Regions from separate parts of the Paenibacillus sp. tmac-D7 genome, predicted to be linked through region 2. Evidence: riboswitches for the same ligand, from Rfam matches in the RefSeq annotation. Region 2 holds a riboswitch; each other region holds the start of a gene.

Region 1 (4,248 bases), on a different contig from region 2:
GACGTAGATCCGCTGTGGACGGTTATGAAAGAGGGAGGACCTTATCATGCCAAAGGTTTCTTGCCGAAGTATACGCAGTGGTTGGAGCAGACAGGACGCGGTCATGCTATTTCAGAGCTGAAACGGAGACATCCTGCGGAATTCGGTCACGGCTATCCGAAGCTGTAGGGGCTCTGTTTAATCGTGGAGGATGATTGAAATGAATGCAAAAAAACCGGGCTGCTGCTCGGCCAGCAGAGAGGATTCGAGCTTACCGGATGCTCATTCCTTGCCCCTGAACATCATACCCTCGTCCAAAGATCCTAAAGAAGGCATGATTTATTTGCCCGGCGGTGAGTTTTTAATGGGAACTGCGGATCAGGAAGGGTTTGCCCAAGATGGCGAAGGCCCCGTTCGTTCGGTTCGGCTGGATCCCTTTTATATCGATCCTTATACAGTGAGCAATGCGGAATTCAAGGCATTTGTCGATGCTACCGGTTATCGCACGGAAGCGGAGATCTTTGGCTGGTCCTTTGTGTTCCACTTGTTCGTTTCCGCCGAAACTGCGCAAGGAGTGACACAAACGGTTCGGCAGACGCCCTGGTGGTGGGCCGTGAACGGTGCATGCTGGAAGCATCCGGAAGGTCCGGATTCTCACATTGATGACCGCATGGACCATCCGGTGATTCATGTTTCCTGGCATGATGCGTATGCTTATTGCCAATGGGCCGGTAAACGGCTGCCGAGCGAAGCGGAATGGGAGTATGCGGCAAGAGGCGGTCTTGTGCAAAAGCGTTATCCGTGGGGGGATGTCCTCAAACCGGATGGGGAGCATCGCTGCAATATTTGGCAGGGCAAGTTTCCGGAGAAAAATAACTGCAGCGACGGTTATGCCGGAACCGCGCCTGTCCATGCTTATAAACCGAACGATTACGGGCTGTATAATGTTTCCGGCAACGTATGGGAATGGTGCTCGGACTGGTTTAGCGCGAATCATCCGGCCGCCCCGCTAATAAACCCGCAAGGTCCGCCAACAGGTCAGGAGAAGGTGCTGCGCGGAGGCTCCTATTTGTGCCACAAATCGTATTGCAACCGGTACAGAGTCGCTGCCCGCAGTAAAAATACACCGGATAGCTCCACGGGGAATATCGGTTTTCGCTGTGCGGCCGACGCCTGATAGGGAATAAGAGCTCCTGTAGAACTCGTGACCATCCGTCGCAAGCCTTGTCTGATATGTCGAAAGCCCGAGACGGCTCTAATGAGCGGTCGCGGGCTTTTTTTACAAAATTTAGCACAGATGTGTCAAAACCCAAAATAAAACGAAAAGAAAGGAAATCAATGTAATTCATGGCAGTTATAAGTTTGAAGTCCATGAAACCACTATGCTACTCTAATAAAAATAATGGGCCGAATCCAGTTCAGCAGAAGATCTGGTACGGGGGATTCTTTACCATGGGGTGAATGTTCGTTAACTATCGAACTAGGGAGCAGCCTCTTCCGAATCCGTCAACTAACCTCGAAGGCCGCAGGAGGAATTTGATTTGAATCGTTTTTGCAAGAAGCTTATTTGGTCGTGCGCTTTTTCCTCGATCGGACTGCTTGCCATGTTTCATGCGGGAACAGCACAAGCTGCCGCCAATGATGTTAAAGTGCAGATTAACGACAGCCTGGTTTCCTTCCCCGAAGCACAGCCTTATATCGATAACACCAACACTTTGCAAATCCCTTTACGTGTGCTCGTTGAGAAGCTTGGTTACAAGGTTGAGTGGAGCATGGAACAAGCGCGGGTGAAAGTTACGTTAACCAACAACAACAAAACGATCGCCTTGCAAACCGGGGATCGAAAAGCTCTGGTTAATAAAAAGGTTGTCAGCATGGATGCTCCTGCGCAATTTATACAAGGCAGCGTATATCTCCCTCTACGCTTCGTATCCGAGACGTTCGGCTATAGAGTCCAGTGGGATGCGGATAACCGGATTGCTATTATTAACGAAGACGGATTATATCATGCCCCGGCTTGGTATGCGCCGAAGCCAAAACCGTCTGTCACGCAAATTGCCTATAAGTACCTGGGAGTTCCTTATGTATGGGGCGGCCGTACACCGAATGGCTTTGATTGCTCCGGATTTGTGGACTATATATACGGGCTCAACGGCATCGATTTGCCCAGAACATCCCTGGAAATGTACGAGACTGCAGGCAAGGCGGTGAGCATCCCTCAGGAGGGAGATCTTGTTTTTTTTGCGGAGAAAAACAGAACCTCCCACGTAGGGATTTATTTAGGCAATCAACAATTTATTTCAGCGACCAATTCCGGCGGCGTCTCGGTGGCAAGTTTGACAACCGGTTACTGGAGTAAAAAGTATGTAGGAGCTAAACGAGTCACGTCATAATAATCCTCAAGCTCAATCGTAGGGGCTTGCACAGAAAAGAACCTGGCCGTCGGCCAGGTTTTTCATATTGATGGGGTTCATAAGCCGGAAGCTATTCCAAGCTGCAAGCCGTTTGCACGCTAAAAACGGAATAAAACGGACCAAAAGGATACCTTCTTGGCAGCCTGATGACGTTTGGAACGGGAAATTCGGAAAGCCTCCTGGTCATCATGGAACGAATCGGGTTCATCCTTCGTCTCCGATTCCTTCAGAGCTTGTTGTTCGGCGGCTGCGGCTAACTCGATATGCGTCTGACGACATTCAAACAACTGCCGCTCCAAGTCATGAACCTGCTGAGCAAGCAGCAAGTTTTGCTGCTGCAGCTCCGTAATCAGATTATGGAGATATCGAATGGTTAGTTTCGGTTTCTTCGAAGGAGCGGGCGTCTCATGGTTTTCTCTGGGTCCGAACGGCAACAGATACTTCAACTCTTCTTCCTGGAATACCTCATTTGCCAACGTAACGGCCTCCTTTACATAGAAAATGACGGTATTGCTGCTAGTTTCATCTGCTAGTTTAATAGTACACAAGTTTTTCTAAGGAAGCTGTCGAAGCCTGCTGTCAAAAACATGGAAACCTTATCGGAGAACCGCATGGTGTGTACCGTCTTTCGGAAGTGATGCAAATCACTGCCTTTGGACAGCGGAAATGATGTAATAAGCATATAAAACAAGCCCAATGCAGAGAAGGAGTGAATGGTTATGATGTCCGGACTGATATTGGCAGGGGGGCGAAACCGGGGGGCGAACGGAGAAAACAAGGCGTTCTTCATGCTGGACAACATGACGATCGTGGAGCGTCAAATTCGTGAGATGGAAAAATGCTGTGAGGAGATCATCATCGCTACGAACGATCCGACCCCCTTCCTGCGAAAGGTAGACCGGGGGGTTCGAATCATTACGGACTATTTCCCCGGCAAGGGTCCCCTAAGCGGGATGCACGCGGGCTTAACCTTAGCGCAGCAACCGCATGTATGGGTTGTCAGCTGCGACATGCCTTATATCTCTTCGAAGGCGGCGGAATTGCTGCTCGCCCGTGAGCAGGAAGGGTTTGAAGCGGCCATCCCTGCCATAGGCGGCAGCGCGCATCCGCTGCACGGGGTGTACGACCGCAGCTGCGCGGTGAAGATCGGCGCCTTGCTGGAGCAAGACGAAGCGACGCTCTCCACGCTCTTAAAGCAGTTATACTGGTGTGAGCTGCAGGAGTCCGCTTTTGAAGAGAAAGCCATCGACAGCCGGTTCGTCGCCTCGATCAAGACGAAGGAAGACGATGAGAAGTTATGGCTTGGAGGAAGGCCGCTGTGAAGTCGGCCTTTCATTTCGGTACGATGAATGAAACCTTCGTTCCATGCCCGGGCCTGGAACGGACCGTGAATGTGCCGTAGACGCTGCGGGCCCTTTCTTCCATACTGAACAGCCCGACGCCTTGGGACGAGGTATCGCGGACAAAGCCCTTCCCATCGTCCTCCACATGCGCTTCGACATAGGTATCGTGTTCGAGCAGCTCGACGCGGGCTTCAGCTACATCCGCATATTTCGCGGTGTTCGTCAGGGCCTCCTGAACGATCCGGTAGATGGTCGTTTCTTTATTGGCATCGAGACGTTGGCGCAGGTTGCTGCGGAAATGGACGCGAATTCCGTAATGGTTGGAGTAATTGTCGATATAGGTCCGGAGCGCCGGTACGACGCCGAGGTCATCCAGCACCGAAGGGCGAAGCTCCCAGGCCAGTCCGCGCACATCTTCAATGACCGCGGCTACATGATTGCGAAGCTGCTTCAGCTCGGTCATCCGGGTTTCGCTGATGAGGCGATCCAGCTGGATCAGCAGCGAAAAGATG
Region 2 (4,248 bases):
CACTTTCGATACGCTGCGGATGCGGCGGCACAGCTCGTAACCGTCCATATCGGGCAGCACGATGTCCAGCAGAACCAAGTCGGGCGAATCCCGCTCGAAGCGCTCCAGCCCTTCGCCCCCGCTGCCTGCCTCCATGACCTGGAAGCCTTGCGGCTCTAAGTAGAGCCTGAGTATATCGCGAATGTCTTCCGTATCTTCGACGATCAAAATTTTCTCGTTCACCATGAGATGGAATCTCCTCATCGTCCGAAAGGACGGACTTTACCGGTTATTTGGGATCGAATTTATAGCCTACTCCGCGAATATTGTGAATGTAGGTCGGCCTTGTAGGGAGAGGCTCCAGCTTCTTGCGCAGATTGCTGAGATGGACAATGACCGTACGCGTATTCCCGTGACTTTCCATTCCCCAAACCGAGGCATACAGCTCTTCCAGCGTATAGACGGTCCCGGGGTTGCGTGCGAGATGGACGAGCAGCTGAAACTCTTTGGTCACAAGCGCGATCGGCTTGCCGTCCAGCAGCACTTGAAAGCGGACCGGGTCGATCTCGAGACCGGCGTATGCAATGACGTCATCCTTGGCGGGGGCACTCGCCTCCCACTTGCGATCTCTGCGAAAGATGGCGGTGCGCCGCAAGTTCGCGTGCACCCGGGCGACGAGCACCGCGGGGTCGAACGGCTTCACGATATAATCGTCGGCGCCAAGCTCTAATCCTTGAATAATGTCGCTCGAGCCGCTTCGACTGCTGATCAGCACGATGGGGGCGTTGGAATAGCTGCGGAGCTCCGCGCACGTCTCCAGGCCGGCGGTTGCCGGGGGGCCGATGTCCAGCAGAATCAAATCCGGTTCGACCGCGTCGAACTGCGTAATCGCTTCTTGCATATCGGTCGCTTCGTACACGTCGAAACCGTCATCCGTAAGGGCGTTGTTAAGTAAATTGCGAATCTCGGGCTCATCCTCCACAATGAGGATCTTCCGGTTAGCCACGTGCGGATTACTCCCTTCGCTCGACTTCTGTTGTCTACGGTAAGGCCCCGGCTGCTTCTTGCGAGCGTTGCTTCTCCGGAGCTTTACGAATTTTGTTGAAATATATCGGAAAAAGGAACGAGTTAAAGCTGAATTGATCTACTTTAGTCGGATTTTAATCGGAATTAGGTCTAGAAGCCTATATAATATGAGTATATCACAAAATTGGAAAATTTGGGTCGAAAACATAGAGCGGCGTACAGCAGACTCGGACAAAAGGGGCGATTCCAATGGCTAAGGTGCTTGTCGTGGATGATGCGGCATTTATGCGTGCGATCATCGGTGGAATGTTGAAAGAACTGGGGCATGAGGTCGTCGGCGAAGCGGAGAACGGCGTTGTGGCGCTCCAGAAATATTGGATGCTGAAGCCCGATTTGGTTACCATGGACATCACCATGCCCGAAATGGACGGTATCGAGGCGCTGCGAAACATCATGAAGTACGACCGCAACGCCAAAGTGCTGATGTGCTCCGCAATGGGCCAGCAGAAGCTGGTCATCGAAGCGATCAGCCTGGGCGCGAAAGATTTTATCGTGAAGCCGATTCAGAAAGAACGCGTGATTAGCACGCTGCATCGCTTGCTCGGTTAAACCAGAAGAGCCGTTCTTCACGTCTAACGACGGGGAGAACGGCTTTTTTTTCGCTGTTTGGATCACGGCTCCGCGGCTGCGGCTCCTTCCCGGAATAAAAAGACAGAAAGCCCTGGCGGCTTGTCCCGTAATCGACCGGCACGCAGGTGCGGGATCGTCGGTTCAAGCCGAGGGCTTTCCAGACAAGTGAATCGTTTACGTCTTAGCGATGGTTACTTGGCGTCGGTCATAACCTGCCCATATTGATCATCCGAAAGGATGCGACGGGCCGTTACATAACGCTTCGCATAATAAGAATCGGTCATCTTCGTGATCACAACGCCTTCGTTCGTGGCGGAGTGATAAAATTTGCCGTCTCCTACGTATACGCCGACATGAGAGATGCCTTTGCCGTCCGTGTTGAAAAAGACAAGATCGCCGGGACGGAGGTCGTTCTTCTCCACCGTGGTGCCGAGCTGGGCTTGGCCCTTGGAGGAGTGCGGCAGGTCGACGCCGAGTTTGTCGAACACCCAAGAAGTGAAGCCGGAGCAGTCGAAGCCGTTGGTTGTTGTGCCCGCCCACTTGTAAGGAGAGCCTAAACCTTCGTTAACCGCTGCGCTTAATGGGGTTTCAGCAAATACGCTGCCTACCGAAATCGTGCAAAACAGTGCTGCGGAAAAAACAAAACTGACAAGCTTCTTCAAAGAAGTTTCCCCTTCCAGAGCCTACGAGGTTAGCTGAAGGGTTCGGTTGAAGGTTCCCTATGATCACTCTGAAGCGAGATCAATTCACCCAAAAACTGGTTCCCCCGTTTTCTGCGCGCAGAAATTCGGCAATATTTTCTGTTTTATTTTCCAAGTACAGTTATTCGAGCAAAAGTGACGATATCCTTCTTTTGTCACAAACTTGTAATAAATACAGGGATTAAAACGAAACCGGGCGGGTATACTAGATAGATTGACATTGTAAGCGGATACATACAAATGCGGAAGCCGGGCCTTCCGTAATTTTTACACGTGCTTCGTGAACGATTGTCGGAACGCCTCGAAAGCTCGCGATTGCGCATACGAGGGCGGCCGATAGTATCGGTACGGTACCCAGGACCATGGCACAAAGCTGTATAAGACCCGGATTCATTGAGAGGATTTGACAACGCTTTATAGCTTCACTACAATTTGTAGTGTGGGGTGCATGGCAAATGAAAATTCATAGCTTCAAGTTTTATGAGAAGGGCTTGAAACGGTTCTTCGGACCGCTGGAGTCGAAAGTGCTGGACATCCTGTGGACGCATCCGAATCAGTCCATTAAAGAAGTCCAGAAGAAGCTGGAGCAGCAGGATGAGCATTTGAACTTCAATACGGTCATGACCGTGATGAACCGCTTGGTCGACAAAGGCGTGCTCATGAAGAAACAGGCGGGGCGGGCGTCGGTGTACGAGCCGGTGCATTCAAAAGAACATTTTCTGGATATTCAATCGAGGGAAATTGCGCACGAACTGCTCGAAGATTTCGGTCCGCTGGTTGTCAATCATATGCTCGACGCGCTGGAAGAGGCCGATGCGGAGATGATCGAGAAGCTGGAACAAAAAATTAAAGACCTGAAAAAGGAAAGATAGGCCATGTGGGAAAATCGGTCTAGAATGTTATTTGCTTCTGCGTTCGTCCTTGCGCTGATCGTGTGGGTCCAGATGGGGCTATATGCGGCTCATGTTCTGTTCGGCTGGTCGCTTCGGTTCAACGTCTTTGAAATTTGCAGCAGTCTGCTGAAGGCGCTCGGCTTCGATTCGGTGACGCCGCTGCTTAGCGTGCTGGTCGCTTATACGTTCGGCTTAAGCCTCTGGATCTGGGCGAAGCAAGTCTGCTTGTCGAGGCGCGCCTACCGGAAGCTGCTCGCTTCCCGGCATGAGCGGTCGACGCAGGAGCTGAACGCCCGGTTCAGCGCGGACAAGCCTGATCTGCTGGTCGTCATGTGCGCGGAGCCGATCGCGCTGACGCTCGGATTGTTCCGGCCGAAGATCATCTTATCGACCGGATTGCTGAAGCTGCTCGATCGCGATGAGCTGGAAGCGGTCGTGTACCACGAGCAGTATCACCGGAATCATCGAGATCCGCTGAAGACGTTCTTGCTGCACCTCGCTTGTTCGGTCATGCGTTATATCCCGATTCTGCGCTGGTGTTACCATCATTATAAGATTGCGCGGGAGATATTGGCCGATCGCGAGGCGATGGCGGTCATGGGATCGCCGGCGAGCTTGGGGAGCGCCTTGTTGAAGCTGATGAAGAAGCGGGAACGGACCGCTTCGATGGACTTCGCGTACGTCTCTTTCGCAGATACCTCGATTAACTACCGGATCCGGCAAATTCTCGATCCGCAAGGCGAGCCTTCGCTGGGACTGCCGGTAAAGCTGGCGATCGTGTCGCTGCCGGTTGTGGTTTTCCTGTCGGGTTTGTTTTTCTTGTCGCTGCTTTAAGTTGAAGCCGTGGCGTTTGAGCGAGTCATATCGCGGATCGGTCCCGTTAAGGGATTTTTCTTTATACAATTACACTACGAATTGTAGTGTTAACAATTGAAGGAGGCGTATTGATGACAACGAAAACACTCGCATTATCCGCAGGAGTTGCAGTTGTGTTACTAGCCGGGGCCTATGGCGCGTAC
Region 3 (4,248 bases), on a different contig from region 2:
CCGTACCCTGGCGGATTCCCCGCCAATAGCTGCGATGCCTCATCGTCTCGCCCATTTTTGGACGGTTGCCGCACCAGTATACGTGATCCTTCATAAACTGAATCTGACTGTATCCCTAGACCTTGTATTGATACAAAAACCCGGGCAAGGAGGGGTGACATTTGAAGGGCAGCGATCACAAAAGTAAATTTTTACTCACCAATCGCGAACGCGAAGTATTTGAACTGCTGGTGCAGGACAAAACGACGAAAGATATCGCGCAGCAGCTGTTTATCAGTGAGAAAACCGTACGCAACCATATCTCCAACGTCATGCAGAAATTAAATGTAAAAGGGCGTTCGCAAGCGGTTGTCGAGCTGATTAAGCTTGGGGAGCTGCAGATCTGAGGAAATCCAATGGACCTAACAAAGTCTTCTTTTTACGGTTCTTCTTTGCGGAGAATCGTAAGACGAGGGCTTTTTGGTTTGTGGAGGAGAGAAAAACTTGCCCTTTGCGTTTGAGTGTGGTATGATTACTTTAATCATATATTTGAAACCTTGATTCACATATTGCAAAGGGTTATCATTTGTGCGATGGTACCTTTTTCAATGTGTGAATTTTTTATTTGTTTCCAAAAATAAAAAGTACATGTTAAATAAAAATTTGGAGGTCATATTATGCAAACAGGTACAGTGAAATGGTTTAATGCTGAAAAAGGTTTTGGTTTTATCGAAGTGGAAGGCGGCAACGACGTGTTCGTGCATTTCAGTGCAATCACAGGCGATGGTTTCAAATCGTTAGATGAAGGTCAACGTGTTGAATTCAATGTCGTACAAGGAAATCGCGGTCCGCAAGCCGAAAATGTTGTAAAGCTGTAAACCCAAAGCAAGCTGCCCTAACAAATATGGAGGGCAGCTTTTCTTTTGGATCATAAGGAGGGGTTCATCATGTATTTTCGGAAAAAATTGTTAGAGGATATCCCTACGGAAAATACGATGATTTGGTCATGTGAAAATGAAGACTGTAAGGGTTGGATTCGTGACAACTTTGCCTTTGAATGTCAGCCGATTTGCCGACAGTGTCTTGCTCCGATGGTAAGCAGCATGAAGATACTGCCGTTGCTCTTAAACTCGAACATCGACTTTAAATCACTTAAAAAAGGTGTGCAGATTTCTTAGCTGTCGCCCCCCTAATCAAGCCTTCTTTTTACGTTTCCTCTATAAGAGGGATCGTGAGATGAAGGCTTTTTGGTTGTTGGGGAAAAGAAAAAACGCGATTCATCGAGTAAAAAGCATGAAATAAAAGACCGCATGATATGTAAGCGGTATCACGCGTCGTTTTATCAAAACGATGTCTAATATCTTGATTTCATCTGTTTTACAGCTTTTTTGAATAAGCGTATGATACAACTCATGAAAACAAAATAACGTTTCTAATTCTAATTCGCTTAATTTCCCTTTGGGAAAGCGGGGGAACCAAACTCGAGCTTTGCTTATTGGTGTGAGAGCCAAAAATCAAAGTTTGAAGGGGTGAATCCTTGGACACAAACATCGGTAGTGTTTTTGTCCGAGGTAGGGTGCAACTCTCACCACCCGAATCCGTCAGCTAACCTCGTAAGCGTTGTGTGGAGGAGATGGGGAAACTGTGATCGTCTAACGTGACCACAGGGGAAGCGCCTCTGTGGCTTTTTATTGCCAAAAACCGGGATATCAAAAATGAAATGCGTCTTTATCGCTGAGTCCTTTAGGGGATCGGGGGAACCATTCGGTAATGGGCAAGGTTGTTACACCGCTTATTACTTTGGGGTGAATTTCTAAAGCAATCCCGTACATTTGTACATTTGCTTAGAATAGGGCGACTCTTACGTCCGAATCCGTCAGCTAACCTCGTAAGCGTAAAAAGAGAGGCGATTTTGTCGTGCGAAAGATACGGTTTTTTTGCCGTACCCAGGAAGCCGCGAGAAGAGTCCTCTTCTGTCAGGCTTCTTTTTTTATGTCTCTTTAGGATTTGAAGATGTACAACCGTTTGTGACTTTAGGAGTTGATATTTAATGTGGATAAAAACACAGCAACATCGGGTAAAATATCCAAATCATGAAGCAGAGAATCGGCTTCAAAAGGGGGAAGCATTCAAGATGATGTCTGCTTTGAAACGGTTCTTAATCGGTCGTCCTTTGAAATCCGAAGAACTCGCGGAAGAGAAGTTGAGCAAATTTAAGGCTCTTGCCGTATTATCATCGGATGCACTGTCTTCTGTTGCTTACGGCACGGAACAAATATTGCTGGTTTTAATGACAGTAGGTTTTGTGGCATTATGGTATTCCATTCCGATTTCCATTGCTGTATTAGGGTTATTAACGATTTTAATTCTTTCCTATCGCCAAACCATATATGCTTATCCGACGGGGGGCGGGGCATACATCGTATCGAAGGAGAATCTGGGGGTGCCTGTCGGTTTATTAGCAGGGGGATCCTTATTAGTTGATTATATTTTAACTGTGGCTGTTAGTATTTCTGCTGGAACCGATGCGATCACATCCGCTTTCCCTGGCCTTCACGACCATCGTGTTCTCATTGCTATTGTGATGATTGCTTTTTTGACCATCATGAATTTACGGGGAATCACGGAATCGGCTTCTATCCTTGCTTATCCGGTTTACCTGTTTGTCACTCTAATTGTGCTTCTTATCCTGAGCGGGTTATATAAATATGCTGCAGGCGGTGTTTCTGCAGCGCCCCAAACTCATGATATGGCAATCTCGGGAATTAGTTTATTTATACTCCTTAAGGCTTTCAGTTCCGGCTGTTCCGCATTGACCGGGGTTGAGGCCGTATCTAATGCAATACCTAACTTCAAGGCACCGGCGGAGAAAAATGCGGCAAGAACCCTGATGATGATGGGACTTATTTTAGGCAGCTTATTTATGGGGATTAGTTTTCTAGCCTATACCTATGGCATTACACCGAGACCTGAAGAAACCGTCGTTTCCCAAATCGCCGCTTCCACGTTTGGCCGGGGGCCCATGTATTATGCCATACAAGCTTCTACGGCTTTGATCTTATTTCTCGCTGCGAATACAGCCTATGCCGCATTTCCGCTGCTTGCCTACATGATGGCAAAAGACAAATTTATGCCCCGTATGTTTACCGCCAGAGGGGATCGACTCGGGTTTTCAAACGGGATCATCGTACTCGGTGTTTTATCGGCTATTTTAATTGTTATTGCTCAGGGACATACGGAAGGCCTGATTCCTTTGTATGCTTTAGGCGTGTTTATTCCGTTTACCTTGTCCCAAACAGGAATGATGCGCCGCTGGTGGAAAATGAAACCGAAGGGTTGGGCTATCAGCTTTTTAATCAATACAATCGGAATGATCACAACGTTCTCCATCTGCTTAATCTTTTTGATTACAAAATTTTCACAAGTATGGATCATATTCCTTTTCCTTCCGGTTGTTATCTATTTCTTTATTCGTATCCACAAGCATTACCTGAATATGGCTAATGAACTGCGGATTGATCCGATAGCAGAGACGCCAGTGACCAAAGGAAATGTGATCGTTGTCCCGGTGGCAGGGGTTAATCGGGTCGTTTTAAATACGATCGGGTATGCCAAGTCGATATCAGAGAACATTATTGCCGTTTATGTTGCTTTTGACGACGATGATGCACAGAAGATGGAGAAAAAATGGGAGGAGTGGAATTCAGGCGTTCGGCTTGTTATTTTAAAATCCAGTTATCGGAGCATACTGAGACCTTTAATTAAATTTATCGATACAATTGAATGGAAAACCAGCGAGACGGATTATGTAACGGTGATGATTCCGCAATTTATTACAAGGAGTTGGTGGCACAATTTTCTGCATAATCAATCCAGTATATTAATTCGTGCCTATTGATTAAATCGAAAAGACGTTACGATTTCGACTGTACCTTTTCATTTGAAGCATTAATTAGAGCTGCTGCGTTCAGACCAAAATCCACGAATGGAGGCACCTGATGTTGAATTTATTTAAGCTGGCGAATCTTCATCCTGATATTGAAGCTGTTCACGAGGTCGTCCAGGCTTTAAAGGCTCGCATTGATGGTAAAGAAGTCGGAATTAAAATCCTGAAGAATGAAGCCGGTCATTACTTTTATGAACTAAGTCATTATTATAGAGGAGCGGATAATGCCAACCCGTACGTTTCAACGGACAATCGGTTTGCTTCAGTCGAAGAGGCGGCACGGGGAGCGCTCCGGTCGGCAACGATGTTTTACCGGAGCACCG

The links. Region 2 has a riboswitch for cyclic di-AMP ahead of FKP33_RS24105 (C40 family peptidase). Riboswitches for the same ligand answer to the same signal wherever they lie in the genome.
Region 1: linked by a shared signal. The riboswitch ahead of FKP33_RS08275 (C40 family peptidase) and the one ahead of FKP33_RS24105 (C40 family peptidase) in region 2 are both predicted to bind cyclic di-AMP.
Region 3: linked by a shared signal. The riboswitch ahead of FKP33_RS11410 (APC family permease) and the one ahead of FKP33_RS24105 (C40 family peptidase) in region 2 are both predicted to bind cyclic di-AMP.

What each region holds. Positions count from the first base shown of each region.
Region 1 is NZ_VIDW01000008.1:109,443-113,690, reverse strand. Features, by position in the region: gene FKP33_RS08285 (sulfatase family protein) at 1-168, shown strand, start outside; gene FKP33_RS08280 (formylglycine-generating enzyme family protein) at 200-1,156, shown strand; cyclic di-AMP (ydaO/yuaA leader) riboswitch at 1,375-1,519, shown strand; gene FKP33_RS08275 (C40 family peptidase) at 1,521-2,372, shown strand; gene FKP33_RS08270 (hypothetical protein) at 2,492-2,869, opposite strand; gene mobA (molybdenum cofactor guanylyltransferase) at 3,113-3,715, shown strand; gene FKP33_RS08260 (PAS domain-containing sensor histidine kinase) at 3,726-4,248, opposite strand, start outside.
Region 2 is NZ_VIDW01000059.1:3,520-7,767, reverse strand. Features, by position in the region: gene FKP33_RS24120 (response regulator transcription factor) at 1-225, opposite strand, end outside; gene FKP33_RS24115 (response regulator transcription factor) at 269-985, opposite strand; gene FKP33_RS24110 (response regulator) at 1,255-1,614, shown strand; gene FKP33_RS24105 (C40 family peptidase) at 1,827-2,297, opposite strand; cyclic di-AMP (ydaO/yuaA leader) riboswitch at 2,301-2,438, opposite strand; gene FKP33_RS24100 (BlaI/MecI/CopY family transcriptional regulator) at 2,792-3,208, shown strand; gene FKP33_RS24095 (M56 family metallopeptidase) at 3,233-4,063, shown strand; gene FKP33_RS24090 (YceI family protein) at 4,177-4,248, shown strand, end outside.
Region 3 is NZ_VIDW01000013.1:46,028-50,275, reverse strand. Features, by position in the region: gene FKP33_RS11425 (helix-turn-helix domain-containing protein) at 162-386, shown strand; gene FKP33_RS11420 (cold-shock protein) at 657-857, shown strand; gene FKP33_RS11415 (cold-shock protein) at 927-1,157, shown strand; cyclic di-AMP (ydaO/yuaA leader) riboswitch at 1,414-1,614, shown strand; cyclic di-AMP (ydaO/yuaA leader) riboswitch at 1,702-1,890, shown strand; gene FKP33_RS11410 (APC family permease) at 2,114-3,877, shown strand; gene FKP33_RS11405 (hypothetical protein) at 3,978-4,248, shown strand, end outside.